Regions from separate parts of the Tardiphaga sp. 866_E4_N1_4 genome, predicted to be linked through region 1. Evidence: predicted binding sites of a transcription regulator. Region 1 holds the regulator's gene; each other region holds the start of a gene.

Evidence for each region. Region 1 encodes HrcA, which represses chaperone genes, less so after heat shock. Its sites were predicted from a motif close to GTTAGCACTCNCNNNNNGNGAGTGCTAAC; they were not measured.
Region 2: a site for HrcA is predicted at 3,799-3,827, ahead of AB8B20_RS26320 (co-chaperone GroES). Genes of this name have one in related genera too.
Region 3: a site for HrcA is predicted at 3,195-3,223, ahead of AB8B20_RS08890 (co-chaperone GroES). Genes of this name have one in related genera too.

Annotation. Positions count from the first base shown of each region.
Region 1 covers NZ_CP197242.1:4,287,491-4,293,785, forward strand. The annotation lists gene AB8B20_RS20755 (penicillin-binding protein activator) at 1-605, shown strand, start outside; gene hemW (radical SAM family heme chaperone HemW) at 609-1,772, opposite strand; gene rdgB (RdgB/HAM1 family non-canonical purine NTP pyrophosphatase) at 1,759-2,394, opposite strand; gene rph (ribonuclease PH) at 2,430-3,152, opposite strand; gene hrcA (heat-inducible transcriptional repressor HrcA) at 3,305-4,393, shown strand; gene grpE (nucleotide exchange factor GrpE) at 4,499-5,095, shown strand; gene pncA (bifunctional nicotinamidase/pyrazinamidase) at 5,245-5,961, opposite strand; gene AB8B20_RS20790 (hypothetical protein) at 6,124-6,295, shown strand, end outside.
Region 2 covers NZ_CP197242.1:5,470,724-5,477,018, forward strand. The annotation lists gene AB8B20_RS26310 (hypothetical protein) at 196-1,404, opposite strand; gene groL (chaperonin GroEL) at 1,606-3,261, opposite strand; gene AB8B20_RS26320 (co-chaperone GroES) at 3,412-3,708, opposite strand; gene AB8B20_RS26325 (hypothetical protein) at 4,020-4,547, shown strand; gene AB8B20_RS26330 (MFS transporter) at 4,610-5,818, shown strand; gene AB8B20_RS26335 (protein phosphatase CheZ) at 5,848-6,295, opposite strand, start outside.
Region 3 covers NZ_CP197242.1:1,759,211-1,765,505, forward strand. The annotation lists gene AB8B20_RS08870 (NupC/NupG family nucleoside CNT transporter) at 1-808, shown strand, start outside; gene AB8B20_RS08875 (dipeptidase) at 828-1,889, opposite strand; gene AB8B20_RS08880 (cupin domain-containing protein) at 1,991-2,539, opposite strand; gene AB8B20_RS08885 (usg protein) at 2,647-2,931, opposite strand; gene AB8B20_RS08890 (co-chaperone GroES) at 3,351-3,668, shown strand; gene groL (chaperonin GroEL) at 3,709-5,352, shown strand; gene AB8B20_RS08900 (hypothetical protein) at 5,505-5,996, shown strand; gene AB8B20_RS08905 (ArsR/SmtB family transcription factor) at 6,288-6,295, opposite strand, start outside.

The sequences.
Region 1 (6,295 bases):
AGAATGCCTATGGCAATGTCGTCGAAGTCGCTTTCAAGCAAGCCGTCGCGCGCAAGGGTGGCCGCGTCGTCGCTTTTGAGCGCTATGGCGCGGACCGCTCCAGCGCAGCACGCAACATCGCGGCATCGCTCACCGGCGCCGACGCGTTGTTCATTGCTGACGATGGCGACGCGGTTGTCGCAACGGCTGATGCCTTGACTGCGGCGGGTGCCAATCTGCGCAATGTGCAATTGCTCGGCACGGGCCTGTGGGACAACCCGCGCGTCTTCAACAGCGCGGCTTTGCAGGGCGGGCTCTATGCCGCGCCAGATCCTGCAGGGTTTCGTGCCTTTGCGGGCCGTTATCGCGCGAAATATGGCGGCGATCCCGTGCGTACCGCGACGCTAGCTTACGATGCGGTGGCGCTGGTCGCCGCTTTGGCGCGCACCCAAGGCGGACAGCGCTTCGCACCTGAAACGCTCACCAATCCATCCGGCTTTGCCGGCATCGATGGTCTGTTTCGTTTCCGCAGCGATGGCGGCAACGATCGCGGCCTCGCCGTGATGAAAGTTGCGTCGGGTGGTGGTCAGGCCGTGGCGGGCTCGCCGAAGAGTTTCGGGGCGTAGCGCCTACGCCGCCAGATCTGCCACGACAGCATCAAGCACAGGGAATCCCTCCTGCGTCACGCGCAGGCGGCCGTTCTGCTCGACGACGATGGCGCCTTCCTCGCGCAGGATGGCGATGCGCTTCTCATCCAGCGCGCGGCCGGACAGCATCTGATAGCGCGCGGGATCGATGCCTTCGGCGAGGCGCAGGCCCATCAGCAGATATTCGTCGGCGCGTTCCTCGCTGTTGAGCAATTCATCCGAAGTGACGCCGTGGCCGTTGTCTTCCACACGCATCACCCAGGCTTCCGGACGCTTCTCGGTGGCAATGGCATGTCTGACACCGTCGATGTCGAGGCGGCCATGGGCGCCAGGCCCGATGCCGGCATATTCCTGACCGCGCCAGTAGACGAGGTTGTGCTTGCACTCCGCACCGGGGCGAGCGTGGTTGGAAATCTCGTAAAATGGCAGGCCCTGCTGTGCGCAAACCTCCTGCGTCACGTCATAAAGCGTGCGCGCGAGGCCTTCGTCCGGCGTCTTGAGTTTCCCGGCAGCGTGCAGCCCAAAAAACGGCGTGCCTTCCTCGATGGTCAGCTGATACAGCGAGAGATGTTCGGCGGCTTCCGAGATGGCGAGCTTGAGTTCGTCGGTCCACATCTGCGGGGTCTGATCTGGACGTGCATAGATCAGATCGAACGAATATCGATCGAACGCGCTGCGCGCGATGGCCACGGCATCGAGTGCCTCGCGCGCCGTATGCAAACGTCCGAGCGACTTCAGCGACGCATCGTCGAGTGCCTGTACGCCAAGTGACACGCGGTTGACGCCCGCCTCGCGATAGCCGCGAAAGCGCGTCGCTTCGACGGAGGTCGGATTGGCTTCGAGGGAGACTTCGACGTTGGAGGCGACATTCCAGTACTTGCCGATCGAATCCAGAATTGCGCCGACGGTCTGCGGCTGCATCAGCGACGGCGTGCCGCCGCCGAGAAAGATCGACGTCACGGTGCGGCCTGGCGTGCGGGCAGCCGTGGTTTCGATCTCCCGTGCGAAGGCCCGCGCGAAACGTACTTCGTCGATGGCGTGATGACGGACGTGGCTGTTGAAGTCGCAATACGGGCACTTCGACAGGCAGAACGGCCAGTGCACATAGACGCCGAAAGCGTCTTGCTGTGCGTCAGCGGGATTCAAGGCAGATCTCCGCGAGTTTCACGAACGCCCTGGCGCGATGCGACAAGCCCTCGCCGAGTGGCGGCAACCCGTGCTTCTCGACCGCGGTCATTTCGCCATAGGTGCGGGTGTGACCATCGGGCAGGAATGTCGGATCGTAGCCGAAGCCGGCAGTGCCGCGCGGCGGCCAGACCAGCGTGCCATGGGCGTGCGCTTCGACTTCCTCGAGATGACCGTCGGGCCAGGCCACGCACAGCGCCGAGACGAAATGCGCGGTTCGCTTGTCGGGTGTGGTCGCGCCGCGCTCCTGCAACAGGCGTTCGATCCGCGTCATCGCGCCGGTGAAGTCCTTGGACTCGCCGGCCCAGCGTGCTGAGAAGATGCCGGGTGCGCCGTCGAGGGCATCGACGACGAGGCCTGAATCATCCGCGAAGGCCGGCAATTGCGCGACATTGGCCGCGGCAATCGCCTTGATGGCGGCATTGGCCTTGAAGGTGTCGCCGGTCTCGTCGGGTTCGGCGAGACCGAGCTCGCCGGCCGACACTGCTTCGATGCCGTAGGGGGCCAGGAGATCGCGCATCTCGGCAAGCTTGCCGGGATTGTGGGTGGCGATGACGAGCTTCCCGGTGATTCGACGATGCATGGTGGGAGTCTACGCCTGCTTGATGACTTGCGGAATCACGCGATGGCCATTTTCTGCAGCTCGACGAGTCGTCCGACGCCCTTTTGCGCCAGGGCCATCAGCTTCAGGAACTCGTCCTGCGTGAACGGCGTCTTCTCGGCGGTGCCCTGCACCTCGATGATGCGCCCGTCGCCGGTCATCACGAAATTGGCGTCGGTATCGGCTTCGGAATCTTCGGCATAATCGAGATCGAGCACCGGGGTGCCCTGATAGATGCCGCAGGAAATCGCCGCGATATTGTCGCGCAGCACGTTGCCGCCGCCGTTCTTGAACATGTTGCGGTTCTTCATCCACGAGATGCAGTCGGCCAGCGCAACCCATGCGCCGGTGATCGACGCCGTGCGGGTGCCGCCATCGGCCTGGATCACGTCGCAGTCGATGGTGATCTGGCGTTCGCCGAGCGCTTCGAGGTCGACGGCAGCGCGCAGCGAGCGGCCGATCAGGCGCTGGATCTCGACGGTGCGGCCGCCCTGCTTGCCGGATGCGGCTTCGCGGCGGGTACGTTCCAGCGTGGCGCGTGGCAGCATGCCGTATTCGGCGGTGACCCAGCCGCGGCCTTGGCCCTTGAGCCATGGCGGCAGGCGCTCTTCCAGCGTGGCGGTCACCAGCACATGAGTGTCGCCGAACTTCACCATGCAGGAACCTTCGGCATATTTGACCACGCCGCGTTCCAGCGACACGGCGCGCAGTTCATCGGGCGCACGACGGCTTGGCCGCATGAGAAAATCCTTCCAAATGTCCAGAGAAGCCTGTTCGCGGTGCTTTTAGGGGCCACAGACCGCAGCGGCAAGGGCGGGGCAGGTTCCACAACCGCAATGGTGCTTGTATCCGGGGGCTCGGGGCGACAGATTAGGTCCTCAAGGAGTACCCTGTGGCCCACCACGATCCGATCGGCCTGATTTCGCCGCATGCCGGGCTCGCCCAGCTCAATGAGCGATCGCGTGAGATCTTCCGGCAGATCGTCGAGAGCTATCTCGCCACCGGCGAACCTGTCGGTTCGCGCAATATTTCACGCCTGATTACGGTTCCGCTGTCGCCAGCGTCGGTCCGTAACGTGATGTCGGACCTTGAGCAGCTCGGCCTGATCTATGCGCCACACACGTCTGCCGGCCGGCTGCCAACCGAACTCGGGCTGCGGTTCTTCGTCGATGCCTTGATGCAGGTCGGTGACCTCACCGAGCCGGAGCGGCAGTCGATCCAGCAGCAACTGTCTTCGGTGGGACGCTCGCAGACGGTGGAAGCGGCGCTCGGCGAGGCGCTGACGCAGCTGTCCGGGCTGACCCGCGCGGCGGCGGTGGTTTTGACCGCCAAGTCCAATGTGCGGCTGAAACACATCGAATTCGTCCGTCTGGAGCCCGAAAAGGCGCTGGTCGTGCTGGTCGCCGAGGATGGCCAGGTCGAAAACCGCGTGCTGACCCTGCCGCCGGGCGTGCCGTCGTCGGCGCTGAACGAGGCGTCTAACTTCCTCAATGCCCGGATTCGCGGCCGTACGCTGGCTGAGGCCCGGTTGGAACTGGAAACGGCACTGACCCAGAACCAGATCGAGCTCGATCAGCTGACCCAGAAGGTCATTGCCGCCGGCATTGCCAGCTGGTCGGGTGGCGAGAAGGACGATCGGCAGCTGATCGTGCGCGGCCAGGCCAATCTGCTTGAGGATCTTCATGCGCTGGAGGATCTTGAACGCGTTCGCCTCCTGTTCGACGATCTCGAAGCCAAGCGCGAGGTGATCGACCTTCTCGGTCGGGCGGAGACGGCCGAAGGTGTCCGCATCTTCATCGGCTCGGAAAATAAACTCTTCTCGCTGTCCGGCTCGTCCACGATCATTGCGCCCTACAGCGATGGCGCCGGCCATATTGTCGGCGTTCTCGGTGTCATCGGGCCGACCCGGCTGAACTATGCGCGGGTGATCCCGATGGTAGATTACGCGGCGCGTATCGTCAGCCGCATGCTCGGGGGCTGACAGATCGGCCGAATCCGGCCGGTTGCGCTTGATTTTCGGCGCTCAAACCCCGATATCCCGCTCAGCAATCCCACCATTTTGGCGTGTTTTTGAGAAGGCAGCGTGATGACTGATTCCAATGGGCAGAACGACAATCAGGACAAGACGGCGCAGGCCGCCGATCCGGTGGTCTCCAAGCCCTACATCATGCCGGACGATCCGGAACCGAATTCGGTCGAGGCCCTGACCAAGGAAGCAGCGGAATCGCGCGACAGGATGCTGCGCACGCTGGCGGAGATGGAAAACCTGCGGAAGCGGACCCAGAAGGAAGTCGCGGACGGCCGCACCTATGCGATCGCCAATTTCGCGCGCGAAGTGCTCGATATCGCCGACAGCCTGCAGCGTGCGCTGGATGCCGTGCCTGCCGACACCAAGGCCGCGGCCGATCCGGGCCTGAAGGCGCTCCTCGAAGGCGTCGAGCTCACCGAGCGTTCGCTGCTCAACACGCTGGAAAAGAACGGCGTGAAGAAGTTCGACCCGTCGGGCGAGAAGTTCGATCCGAATTTCCAGCAGGCGATGTACGAAGTGCCCGATGCTTCCGTGCCTGCGGGCACCGTTGTTCAGGTTGTGCAGGCCGGCTACACCATTGGCGAGCGCGTGCTGCGCCCGGCGCTGGTCGGTGTCTCGAAGGGCGGCGCCAAGGCTGCACCTGTTTCGGAGTAACAGAGCCTCTGGCTGTCATCACCAGCGAAAGCGGGTGATCCAGTACACGCCGGTCTTAGTGAGTGATCACAAGCGCCGGTGATTACTGGGCCGCCCGATCCCAGCGCGCAATTGCGTGCCAGGTCGGGCGATGACAATGAGAGTATGGGTCAAGTCGCCAGATCGCCTGACTGAATCCGTTTCACGCCGGCCTTGTTCATGTCGGCCCAGGCTTTGGCCAGCGAGCCCTGCGTGTCGATGCCGCGGCAGGCGTCTTCGACTACATAGACATCGAAACCTGCTTTTCGCGCATCGAGCGCGGACCACGCGACACAGAAGTCGGTGGCGAGGCCGGCGATAAATACGCGCTGCAATTTGCGGGCTTTCAGATAGGAGGCAAGACCGGTGGTGGTCTTTCCGTCAGCCTCGGTAAATGCCGAATAGCTGTCGACGTCGTTGTTGAAGCCCTTGCGCAGGATCAGCTCGGTATGCGGGATGGCGAGATCCTTCGAGAGCGCAGCCCCTTCAGTGCCCTGCACGCAGTGATCCGGCCACAGCACCTGCTTGCCGTATTTCACCTCAAGGGTCTCAAACGGCTTCTTGCCGCTGTGGCTGGATGCGAAGGAGATATGGCCCGGCGTGTGCCAGTCCTGCGTCATCACCACATCGGCGAATTTCTTCGCGATGGCGTTGATGACCGGGACGACCTTGTCGCCGTCCTTCACCGCAAGGCTGCCACCGGGCAGGAAGCAATTCTGCACGTCGATCACCAGCAGGACGGATGTGCGATCGAGGCTGACCTTGCCTGCCGCTTCGAGCGCCTTGGGCGCCATGCCGGCCGCTGTTAGCGCACCAAGTCCCACAAGAAGCTGACGTCTATCGAACATCGCAACATCTCCTGTCAGAATTTCTGCAGCAAATCAGGTCCAGGCGCTTCCGTAAAGGCGGCTCGATATGGATGGTGCGGCGGTGTCTCGCAGACCAGCGCAATGGCTTTTTAACGCGGCTCTCCTAGCGTAGCGATGGTATTGGCTCGAAAGAGTAAGTGCATGATGATCGATGCCGGTTTGCAACTCGGCGGCGCGACCACGCCTCGGACGCGGCTTGCGGCCATCTGGCTGATCGCCGGCGCTCTCGTCTGCGCGGTGGCCGTCGGGCTGCGCGCGGTGCTGCCGTTTAATGTCGATGTCAGCTGGTTGTTGATCGTCTGCGAACGCGTGC
Region 2 (6,295 bases), 1.2 Mb from region 1:
CCCCTCTCCCCCGCGGAGCGTAGCTCCGCCAGGCGGGAGGGTGGATCGAACCGCAAAGCGGTTCGAGACGGGAGAGGGGGCGCCACGAACTCCGGCCCTCTCCCGCCTTCGCTGCGCTCAGGCACCCTCTCCCGCGGCGCGCAGCTTTGCTGCGCTGGGGGAGGGGGAAAGCGCGTGCCACGCCTCTACTGCATCTTACTTCCAGTTCGAATTGTCCGCATCCCAACGCTGTGCCTTGAACTCCGCCGCGACAGCTGCAACCGCGCCGTTGTCGTCGCGCGGATCGCTTTCTTCATCGGCCGTCGGCGAATCCGCGAGAGCCAGCTTCGCACCCGAAGTCTCATCCGCAGTGGTGACTGACGGCGTGCTGACCCACAGGATGAGCTTATCCGTCGTGCCGGGCTTGTCGGGAGCGATGATCGCGTTGACCTCGACCGTCTCGGTCAATTCGAGCGCGGGCAGTACCTGACTCGGGCGCTTGAAGGTCAGCTTGAGCTTTCCGGTCTCATCGTCCCATGACGTGGCGGCAGGTTTGCCCGACATGGTCTTGGCGAGCACATTCGCCAGCGCCGTAGCAACCTTGTCGCGATTGATCTTGTCGCCATCGCGCCAGTCGGCTGCCGCAAAGCGTACGGTACGATCCATGTCGATAGCGCCCGTGGTCCAGCCGACATTGACGACGCCGGGATAGGTCTTGGTTTTGGCGACGAAAGCCGCAGCGCGTTCCGGGTCGATGGCGAGGCTGATGACCTGCTCGCCGGCGCGCAGTGCATCGCACGATACGGCCAGGCTGTTCAACGCGACCTCGACGCTCTGCCCACGCAGCGTGCGGACGAAATCGAGTGCCGCTTCGAGCTTGATCTTGACCGCGATCGCTTCGGGCGACACTTCGGTGAAATCCTTCGGTGCGGGCGCGATATTGTCGTCGGTGGACTGATTGTCCTGGAATTCCTTCTCGCTCTGATCCGAATTGTCCGAAGACGTCACGTTGTTGTTGGTCTGACCGACCGAGATCTGTCCCTTGAATTCGAACGTGTCGCCGGTCGGCCGGCGGTTCAGCTTGATGGTCACCGGCAGCTTGTCGACCTGGGTCTGCGTTGCGCCGGTCAGCGTCGAACCGCTGACCGTGAGATTGGCGACGAAGCGATCCTTGCGGTCGCTGCCCTTCTCGGCGGGATAGCAAACATCAAGCGTCGCGGCCGTGACAGCCTTGCCCTGCCGCGTCTCCCGCAGGATGACGTCGGCATTGCCGTTCATGACGCCGTCGATCGAGGTGAAATAGCGCGTCTCGGGGCCTGCCGGCTGGCTCTTCGGCGCGGCTTTCACCTGCGCGAAAGCGTGGTGGACGGTCCCAACCGAGGCGGTGACCGTAAGGCCGAGCAGACAAAGATGAAGCGCGCGCATTTCAAAAGTCCCTGGACGTTATCGACGTGTCTCCGGGCGGATTTATCTGATTCCGCCCATGCGAGATTAATCACGGGATTGAATCAGAACCGCGACCAAGGCGAAAGGCCATAAGTCGCAAGCACGATGCGTGGCAGGCAAAAAAGAAGGCCGCCGGGAGGCGGCCTTCGATCACAATGCAGTTGAGCGTGAAAGCAGGGCTTAGAAGCCCATGCCTCCCATTCCGCCCATGCCACCCATACCGCCGCCACCGCCCGGCATCGCCGGTGCAGCTTCCTTCGGCAGTTCGGCGACCATGGCTTCGGTGGTGACCAGCAGGCCGGCAACCGAGGCCGCGTCCTGCAGTGCAGTACGCACCACCTTGGCCGGATCGATGATGCCCTTGGCGACCATGTCGACATAGGTTTCGGTCTGCGCGTCGAAGCCGAAGGTCTCGGACTTCTCGTCCAGGATCTTGCCGACCACGATCGAACCTTCAACGCCGGCGTTTTCGGCGATCTGGCGGATCGGAGCTTCCAGCGCCTTCAGCACGATGTTGATACCGGCCTGCACATCGGCGTTCTCGTTGGTGAGACGGCCGACGGCCTTCTTGGCGCGCAGAAGCGCAGTACCGCCACCGGGGACGATGCCTTCCTGAACGGCCGCGCGGGTCGCGTTCAGCGCGTCATCCACGCGATCCTTCTTTTCCTTCACTTCGACTTCAGTCGCGCCGCCGACGCGGATGACGGCAACGCCGCCAGCCAGCTTGGCCAGACGCTCCTGCAGCTTCTCACGGTCGTAGTCCGAGGTGGTTTCCTCGATCTGTGCCTTGATCTGGTTGACGCGGGCCTCAATGGCCGGCTTCTTGCCAGCGCCGTTGACGACGGTGGTGTTTTCCTTGTCGATCACGACCTTCTTGGCGCGGCCGAGCATGGCGAGCGTGACGCTTTCCAGCTTCATGCCGAGATCTTCCGAGACGAGCTGACCGCCGGTCAGGATCGCAAGGTCTTCCAGCATCGCCTTGCGGCGATCGCCGAAGCCCGGTGCCTTGACGGCAGCAACCTTGAGGCCGCCGCGCAGGCGGTTGACGACGAGGGTGGCGAGCGCTTCGCCTTCGACGTCTTCAGCAATGATCAGGAGCGGCTTGCCCGACTGCACCACGGCTTCGAGCACCGGCAGCATGGCCTGCAGGCTGGAGATCTTCTTCTCGACGAGCAGGACATATACGTCCTCGAGCTCGGCGGTCATCTTCTCGGCATTGGTGACGAAGTAGGGCGACAGGTAGCCGCGATCGAACTTCATGCCCTCGACGATGTCGACTTCGGTCTCGAGCGACTTGTTCTCTTCAACCGTGATGACACCTTCGTTGCCGACCTTCTGCATTGCCTGGGCGATCATCTTGCCGATGGCAGCGTCGCCGTTGGCGGAGATGGTGCCGACCTGGGCGACTTCAGCCGAAGACGCAACCGGCTTGGCGCGCTTGGTGATGTCCTTGATGACGGCGGCGACGGCGATATCGATGCCGCGCTTGAGGTCCATCGGGTTCATGCCGGCAGCAACCGACTTGGCGCCTTCACGGACGATGGCCTGGGCCAGCACGGTGGCGGTGGTGGTGCCGTCGCCTGCGGTGTCGTTGGTCTTCGAGGCGACTTCGCGCAGCATCTGCGCGCCCATGTTCTCGAACTTGTCCTCGAGCTCGATCTCCTTGGCGACGGTGACGCCGTCCTTGGTGATGCGCGGAGCGCCGAACGACTTCTCGATCACGACATTGCGGCCCTTCGGACCGAGCGTGACCTTGACGGCGTTGGCGAGAATGTCGACGCCGCGCAGCATGCGATCGCGCGCGTCTCCGGAGAATTTAACGTCTTTGGCTGCCATGTTGATGGTGCTCCGAGTGATGGGAATTTGAAATTAAAACGCTGTCATGGCCGGGCTTGACCCGGCCATCCATCTTCCTGCGAAGAAGCCAGATGGATGCCCGGATCAAGTCCGGGCATGACGTCCGAGTGTTTGGAGAGCGGACCGCCTTTAAGCGATCACGCCCATGATGTCCGACTCCTTCATGATGAGGAGTTCTTCGCCGTCGAGTTTGATCTCGGTGCCCGACCACTTGCCGAACAGAACCTTGTCGCCGATCTTGATGTCGATCGGGATCAGCTTGCCGGCTTCGTCGCGGCCGCCAGGGCCGACACCGACGACTTCGCCTTCAGACGGCTTTTCCTTGGCGCTGTCCGGGATGATGATGCCGCCCTTGGTCTTCTCGTCGGCGACGATGCGCTTGACGACGACGCGGTCGTGCAGCGGGCGGAATTTGGTCTTGGCCATGGGAGTGTCCCTTTAGGGTTTGCGATTTCGTTGCCATCTCGGAGGCGGGCGGGAATCCAGCCGGAACGCTCAAGGCGGCCGGCTCATTCCCTTAGCAATCGCGCTCCGGGAGTGCTAATTGAGCGTCCGGGAAATATGGCCAGACGCTTTTTGAGTCAAGCGAGGCCTTAAGGCCTTGGTGAGGCCAATATAGGATGATCTGGAAACCATAATGGAGAGTCGGCGTAATTCTGCCGACCTCATTGCGCCGTCAGGTGTTTTGCGCTTGGCTGCCGGGACGGGCAGCCGGGGAATTTGCTCTAGGGGATAATATGATCAGGTCACGCTACGCCCGCACGGTTGCCCATCTGGCGATCGTTTCAACTTTGGCGCTGTCATTGGGCGGGTGCGGCACGTCTGGTGGATTGGGCGGGTTCAGCTTTGGGAACTCGCAGCCGACACCGCCGCCGGAGCCCCCGCCGGCGCCGGAACTGCCAGCCTCGATCCGCTCGGAAGAACTCGTCGGCCGCTGGGGTCTGGCGTCCTACATGAATCCCAACGATCGCGTTCGCACCGAGAATGCCGCGCGCGGCCAGTGCAAGCAGCCCTATATCATCGGCCAGGGCGCCACCGGCGGCGTCATCATGCATCTCGCCGACGAGGCGACGCCGCAGGAACTGCGCCTCAAGGGCTCGCCGAGCGGCAAGAACTATATCGGCCCGCCCGGTCCCGCCGGTGGTGAGAAGGATCGCGAGATCGTCTCCTTCGACGGTCGGATTCTCGTCACGCGCTTCATCGACAAGGACGCTGCGATTCGCTACGGCAACATGGTCTATGTCCGTTGCGCACCCAAGGCCTGACCTGACAAGGCCTGACCTGAGGCGTAAGGCGGGTCCCGCCACTCCCTTGAAGACGTGAGCCCATGCACCGATTGCGCGACCTTGTTTTCGGACCGGGCCGCGCGGTCCTTGTGCTGGCATTCACCCAGATCCTGACCTGGGGCATCCTGATCTATCCACCGGTGCTGACCATGCCGCATGTCACGGCGGCGCATGGCTGGTCGCTGGCCTTCGGCATGGCGGGCTTTTCGCTGGGGCTGATCGTATCGGGACTGCTGTCGCCGGTGGTTGGTGGATTGATCGACCGCCACGGCGGCAATGTCGTCATGGCATCGGGCGCATTGGCCGGTGCCTTGGGTCTCGCTCTGTTTTCAGTCGCCGATCATCCCGCGACCTATCTGGCCTGCTGGGTGTTGCTCGGCGCTGCAATGTCTGCGTCGCTCTACGATCCCGCCTTCGCCACGCTGACGCGTATCTTCGGTGCCTCGGCGCGGCGGCAGATCACCTTCGTGACCTTTGCAGGCGGCTTCGCCTCGACGGTTGGCTGGCCGGCGACCCATCTTCTGCTTGAGGCCGTCGGCTGGCGCGGGACGTATCTGACCTTCGCAGCGATCTTCGCATTTGTCGTTGCGCCGCTTCATGCTTTTGCATTGCCGCGCCACGTCGCCGTCGCGCCTCTGCCCGTGGTGGACGCCGTTGTCGTTCCCCCGCAGGCAACCCTGCGCCCGGAAGGCTGGCCGTTCATCCTGCTGGCGGCCGCGTTCTCGCTTTACAGCTTCATTCTGTCGGGCGTGACCTCGAACCTGCTCGCGCTGCTGGAGCGCGGCGGGCTCAGTGCTGCAACGGCGGTGACCATCGGTGCGATGTTCGGTCCGGCGCAGGTGGCGTCGCGGCTGGCAGACTTCATGCTGGCGGGACGCACCCATCCGCTGTGGATCGCGCGCGGGGCGGTGGTGCTCGTGGTATCGGCCTTCGCGATGCTGGCCTTTGCGGGGATTTCGTTTCCGCTGGCGGCCTTGTTCGCTATCGGCTTCGGAGCGGCCAATGGCGTCATGACCATCGCGCGCGGTGCGCTGCCGCTTCTGATGTTCGGCCCGGCGGGGTATGGCCGTGTGATCGGCCGTATCGCGCGGCCGGCTTTGTTCGTGCAGGCCTTCGCGCCATTCGTGGTGGCGTCCGCAGTCGAGACACTGTCCGACCGCATGGTGCTGCTGCTTGGGACCGTGTTGGCGCTGGCGGTGCTGCTCTGTTTCGTGATGATAAAAACGCCGGGCATTGCTGCCCGGCGTTAAGCGATCTCTAACTGTGGTCGAAAATTATCTTAGCCGAACAGCGCGTCGATATCGTCCTGCGAAGCATGGCCGACGTCGCCGTCCAGTTTCGGACCATTCAGCAGCTTGTCGTCTTCGCTACGGTCGTCGACCTTGGCCGGCGCATGCGCCTTGATCTCGTCGACACCGCCCCAGATGTCCATCATCGCAGTAATGCGGTTTTCGATGAACTTCATCGTGGTCATCACCTTGCTGATGCGCTGGCCGGTGAGGTCCTGGAAGTTACAGGCTTCGAAGATCGCGACGACGTTATCGCCGATCTCTTCCAGCATCTGCTTCTGCTGATCGGGTGAGGTCACCTTGCCGAGCGCTGTCGATGCATTATCGATGGCTTCGGCTGCGGCGAGAATCTGCTGCGTGGCTTCTTCGGTGCCGCCGACGACGGCGCCGAGTTCACCGTTGACCTTCGCCATTTCGTCGCCTTCGAAGCTCTTGCCG
Region 3 (6,295 bases), 2.5 Mb from region 1:
AGCCGCGAACATCTTTCTGGGCATGGTCGAGGCCCCGTTGTTTATTCGCCCTTACCTCGCGCAGCTCACGCGCAGCGAACTGTTTCTGGTGATGACGGGCGGCATGGCGGGGATCGCCGGTACCGTGCTGGTGCTCTATGCCACTTTCATGGCGCCGCTGATCCCCGATGCATCGGCGCATTTCGTGATTGCTTCTGTGCTCTCGGCGCCAGCTGCGATCCTTGTCAGCCTGATCATGGTGCCTGAGACGGAGGATCGTCGCACAGGTGGATTGCTCGCCAATCCGGACGCATCGGCCACGAGCACGATAGATGCGATCGTCAAGGGCACGAGTGCAGGCATCGAACTGCTCGTCAACATCATCGCCCTGCTGCTGGTCTTCGTGGCGCTGATGTATCTCATGAACGCGATCCTCATGATGATGCCCACCGTGGGAGGCAACACGCTGTCCGTGCAGCGCCTACTGTGTTACGTGATGGCACCGGTGTGCTGGCTGATGGGCCTGCCGTGGGACCAGGCGCTGACCGCGGGCTCGCTGATGGGCGTCAAGACGATCCTCAACGAGTTGATCGCCTATGTTCAACTGGCGAAGCTCGGTCCCGATGCGCTGGATGCGCGCTCGCGCCTCATCATGCTTTATGCGCTGTGCGGATTTGCAAATTTTGCCAGCCTCGGAATTATGATCGGAGGCCTGGGCACCATGGCGCCGGAACGTCGTAACGAAATCAACGCGCTCGGCGTGAAGTCGATCGTCTCGGGGACGCTGACGACCTGCCTGATGGGCGCGATCGTCGGCATGCTCACCTGAGACACGCCGCCAGCGCCGGTCAGCCGATCGTCCGCTGCAGCAGATCGAGCCAGTTGCCCGCGCCGAGCTTGCCGAGCAGCGTCTCGGAATAGCCCTTGGCGCGCAAGGCCACGAACAGCACCTGCAGGCCCGCGGCGGAGTCGATGGCCTCGGGCACCACCGCGCCGTCGAAATCCGATCCCAGCCCGACGTGATCCTCGCCCAGCTTCTCCAGCAGATAGTCGATCTGCTGCACCATCAGCTCGATGCCGGTGTCGGGCCGCATGCTGCCGTCGGGGCGCAGGAAGCAGGTCGCGAAATTCAGGCCGACCATGCCGCCGGTGTCGCGGATCGCGGCGAGCTGCTTGTCGGTGAGATTGCGCGGCGACGGGCACAGCGCATGGGCATTGGAATGGGTCGCCACCAGCGGCGCCTTCGACAGCCGCGCCACATCCCAAAAACCCTTCTCGGTGATGTGCGACAGGTCGACCAAAATCTTCAGGTCATTGCAGGCGCCGATCAACCGCTCGCCGGCCGCGGTGAGACCGTCGCCGAGATCGGGCCCGGACGGGAAGTGAAACGGCACGCCATGGCCGAAGATGTTGGTCCGGCTCCACACCGGCCCGATCGACCGCAACCCCGCCGCATAGAGAACGTCGAGGAATCTGAGCTCGGCGTCGACGGCCTCCGCGCCTTCCAGATGGACCACCACGGCGAGCGCCTTGCGCTCAATAGCGGACCGGATTTCGGCGGTGGTGGTGCAGATCGCCACCGCGCCTGCGGAAGCGCGTTGGAGCTGCAGCAGGATAGCCAGTTCGGCGACGACGGAATTGCGCGCCTCGTCCATCGTCAGCGGCTCGGGGAGCGGCACGGCGTAGCGTCCGCCCGTCATCTGCGCCATGAATCCCGATGACGCCTGAGCCGCCGGCGAATACAGCGCAAACAGCCCGCCGACGAACGCGCCGGCCTTCGCTTTCGGCAGGTCGATGTGACCGGCGGCTTCCCCGGTCAGGAAGTCGGATACCGGATCGTGCGATTGCGATTTGTACAGCCGCAGCAGCACATCGTTGTGACCGTCGAAAACCGGAACGGATGCAGTCATGAGATACTCGTTGAGGGCCAGGGCAGCGACGGGCTCAGCATAGCTGATTCAACGCCACTGCGACGCGCGAACAAGGCACGCGTCGCATTTCCGCACGCGAACTACCGGACTTCCACCGTCTTGAACTCCGCCGGAAGGATCACTTCCAGCAATTCGCAATTGTCGGAGTAATCACGGATCAGATGCCTGATGCGTGGCGGCTGGGTCCAGCATGACCCCTGACGCATGGTCATCTCGCCCTCGCCTTCCATATAGGCCTTCACCCAGCCGTTCAGCACATAGACCAGCTGAAACTCGGCATCGTGATAGTGAAGCTTGGAGACCTCTTTCGGATCGCAAGGTCCGATCAGCCGGATGACATGCGCGTGCGCCAAACCGCCGGTCGCAGCGGCGACGCCGAGATCGCGATACTTCGCGTAGGCACGCAGGCCGTCGCCGAGAAATGCTTCTTCCTGATAGTGGCTGATCGCGACGCGCTGCTTGCGGCGCGGGCCGGGTTTCGCCGCGGCCTTGGCGACCGCTTTTGTACTCGCCTTGGCCGGCTTGCCAACAGCGAGCTTTTTTGCTGCTTTCGCTACCACCTGTGTCGCAGGCTTCTTCGTCACAGCCGTTTTCGCCGCGCTCTTTGACGTTCGCTTCAGCTTCGCCATGTCGTGTTTCCCACCCGGCGCAATGCCTAACAAACGGCCAGCGCGTCCGGGAACCTAGCTGTAGTTCAGCACAGCGGCAATTCATCCGGCGCGTTGAGAGGCGCGGACTAGTGCAACCGGAAGACGCCATCCACGGCACGAAGCTCGGCCGGCTTGATCAGTTTCGAATGCGCGACGGTGACCGCAAAGAGCGGGCCATCGAGCTTCTCCTGCCAGAAATCCAGAAAATCCTTCAGCGCGGGAAACTTCGGAAACAGATCGTAGTTCTGCCAGACATAGGTCTGCAGCAGCGATGGATGGTCCGGCATGCGGTAGAGAATCTGCGCCGTCGTCAGTCCGTAGCCAAGCACCTGCTTCCTGAAATCGTCAGAAACTGCATTTCTCGAGACCATGTTCAACCTCCATGGACAGAGCGCATTCGGCTAAGTGGATTCCGGTTTGGCGTCGAACTTCGCTCTGCTCTCCTGTGACCGTGCTGACTGCAGCGAACCGGCTTCCACTTCGCCCATGACAACACGATGCATGAAATGTGACGCAAGCAACGTCTTCATCACAAGCTTAAAAGTTTAATAATGTATTGAAAGCCGAGTGTTAGCAGCCACTTACCGTGGATGCTAACGGATTCGAGAGCCGGTATCGGAGGGTCTTAACCAATTCTGGCACCCGTCATATTTGAGTGCCAAAATATTTGATACAGACCCTTGCCGGTGAGGAACGTTCGGCCTATGTCCGGACCAGCTGCGCTGGCACTTGTTGGCTCAGACTGCCAATTTAAATTTCTCAAGCATCTACAGAAACTTAGGAGGACTGCATGAAATTCCGTCCGCTTCACGATCGCGTTGTGGTCAAGCGTATCGACGCCGAAGAGAAGTCCGCTGGCGGCATCATCATTCCGGATAGCGCCAAAGAGAAGCCCTCCCAGGGCGAGATCGTCTCCGTCGGCCCGGGCGGCCGCGACGAAGCCGGCAAGCTGATCCCGATCGATCTGAAGGTCGGCGAGCGCGTGCTGTTCGGCAAGTGGTCGGGCACCGAGGTCAAGATCGATGGTCAGGACCTGCTGATCATGAAGGAAAGCGACATCATGGGCGTCCTCGAAGGTGCCGCTCCCGCCAAGAAGAAGGCCGCTTAAGCGCCTTTCCCACCCATCCTGATTTTCAAGGAAGCAAAACATGTCAGCTAAAGAAGTGAAATTCGGCGTTGATGCCCGCGACAAGATGCTGCGCGGCGTCGACATTCTCGCCAACGCCGTGAAGGTGACGCTCGGTCCGAAGGGCCGCAACGTCGTCATCGACAAGTCGTTCGGCGCGCCCCGCATCACCAAGGACGGCGTCACCGTCGCCAAGGAAATCGAGCTCGACGACAAGTTCGAGAACATGGGCGCCCAGATGGTGCGCGAAGTGGCCTCGAAGTCGGCCGACGCAGCCGGCGACGGCACCACCACCGCCACCGTGCTCGCTCAGGCGATCGTCCGTGAAGGCGCCAAGTCGGTTGCTGCCGGCATGAACCCGATGGATCTGAAGCGCGGCATCGACCTGGCTGTGGAAGCCGTGGTTGCTGACCTCGTCAAGAACTCCAAGAAGGTCACCTCGAACGACGAAATCGCCCAGGTCGGCACCATCTCGGCCAACGGCGACGCGGAAATCGGCAAGTTCCTCGCCGACGCCATGAAGAAGGTCGGCAACGAGGGCGTCATCACGGTTGAAGAAGCCAAGTCGCTCGAAACCGAACTCGACGTCGTCGAAGGCATGCAGTTCGACCGCGGCTACATCTCGCCCTACTTCGTCACCAACGCCGACAAGATGCGCGTTGAATTCGACGACGCCTACATCCTGATCAACGAGAAGAAGCTCTCCTCGCTGAACGAGATGCTGCCGCTGCTCGAAGCCGTCGTGCAGACCGGCAAGCCGCTCGTCATCGTCGCGGAAGACGTCGAAGGCGAAGCTCTCGCCACCCTCGTCGTCAACCGCCTGCGTGGCGGCCTCAAGGTTGCTGCCGTCAAGGCACCGGGCTTCGGCGATCGCCGCAAGGCCATGCTGCAGGACATCGCGATCCTGACCGGCGGCCAGGCGATCTCGGAAGATCTCGGCATCAAGCTCGAGAACGTGACGCTCGCCATGCTCGGTCGCGCCAAGAAGGTGATGATCGACAAGGAAAACTCCACCATCGTCAACGGCGCCGGCAAGAAGGCCGACATCGAAGCACGCGTGGCGCAGATCAAGGCGCAGATCGAAGAGACCACTTCGGACTACGACCGTGAGAAGCTGCAGGAGCGTCTCGCCAAGCTGGCTGGCGGCGTTGCCGTCATCCGCGTCGGCGGCGCGACCGAAGTCGAAGTGAAGGAGCGCAAGGATCGCGTTGATGACGCGATGCATGCGACCCGCGCTGCGGTTGAAGAAGGCATCGTCCCCGGCGGCGGCGTCGCTCTGCTCCGCGCTTCGGAACAGCTGAAGAAGATCAAGACCGCAAACGACGACCAGAAGACCGGCGTCGAGATCGTCCGCAAGGCCCTGTCGGCTCCGGCTCGCCAGATCGCCATCAACGCAGGCGAAGACGGTTCGGTCATCGTCGGCAAGGTCCTCGAGACCGCGACCTACAGCTACGGCTTCGACTCGCAGACTGGCACCTACGGCGACATGCTCAAGAAGGGCATCATCGATCCGACCAAGGTTGTCCGTGCAGCGATCCAGAACGCAGCTTCGGTTGCCGGCCTGCTGATCACCACGGAAGCCATGGTTGCCGAGCTGCCCAAGAAGGGCGGCGCAGGCGCAGGCGGCATGCCTCCGGGCGGCGGCATGGGCGGCATGGACTTCTAAGTCCAACGCTTCAAGCAACTATCAGAATGCAGAACCCCGGCAGCGATGCCGGGGTTTTTGTTTAGGGCTGGTCATCGCAGACAATCGCGGAAGCCATTGCGGGTTGCGTGGCTACGGATCGTCTACTTGGTGGAAGCATCAGGGAAATAATCATGCGCATACTCATCGCTCTTTCTTTCATCGGCCTCAGCACCGCCGCGCATTCAGCTGCACGCAGCGTCTTTGAGAGTGCCAAGCACGTGTATGCGGTGATGGATTTGCGACAGAATCTTTTGAGTGAATGCGCAAAACAGGATCCGGCGAACACGGGCAAATACAACGCCGAGACTACCCGCTACCGACAGCAGACCAAGGTGCTGAGCGAAAAGGTGCGACAGCTTATCGTCGCCGAAGTGCCATCGACTCCGCCGGAGCAGAGCATAGGGGTCATCGCAAAATGGTCGGAAAGTGAATCGCGGCGCAATCTGAATTTTCAGCTTCAGCCGCAGCACCGTGCGCAATTCATGCAGAAGTGCAGCTACATCATCGATCCCGATAACCGCCCGCGATCCAACGCCGCCAAGGCGCAGCACAACCAGATCATGGGTCTTCCCGAGGATGAATGGCCAGCCGATGTCCGCGTGATTAACGCATGGAAGCCATAGCGACCGCATCCCTTGGGCAACGCTTGCTGTGTGTTCTGTGCAGACGACAAAAGTCGTAGCACCAATCACCGATTTCTCATCGCAGCGCTATGTGTCCCGCCGCACTGTCATATGCCGTGGACCTGTCTGCACCATGCGCACGGTTGTCCGTCACGGGCCAATGGGCCGCTGCGTCGTGACCAAGACGCGGGTCTACCGTTAAGACGCGATCTCCGTCCGCAGTCTGAGGACTTCAGCTCGATCATGGCATTCAAAGCCTGGCAGTGATGCCGGGCATTTTTGTTGGCTGCGTCAGGCAA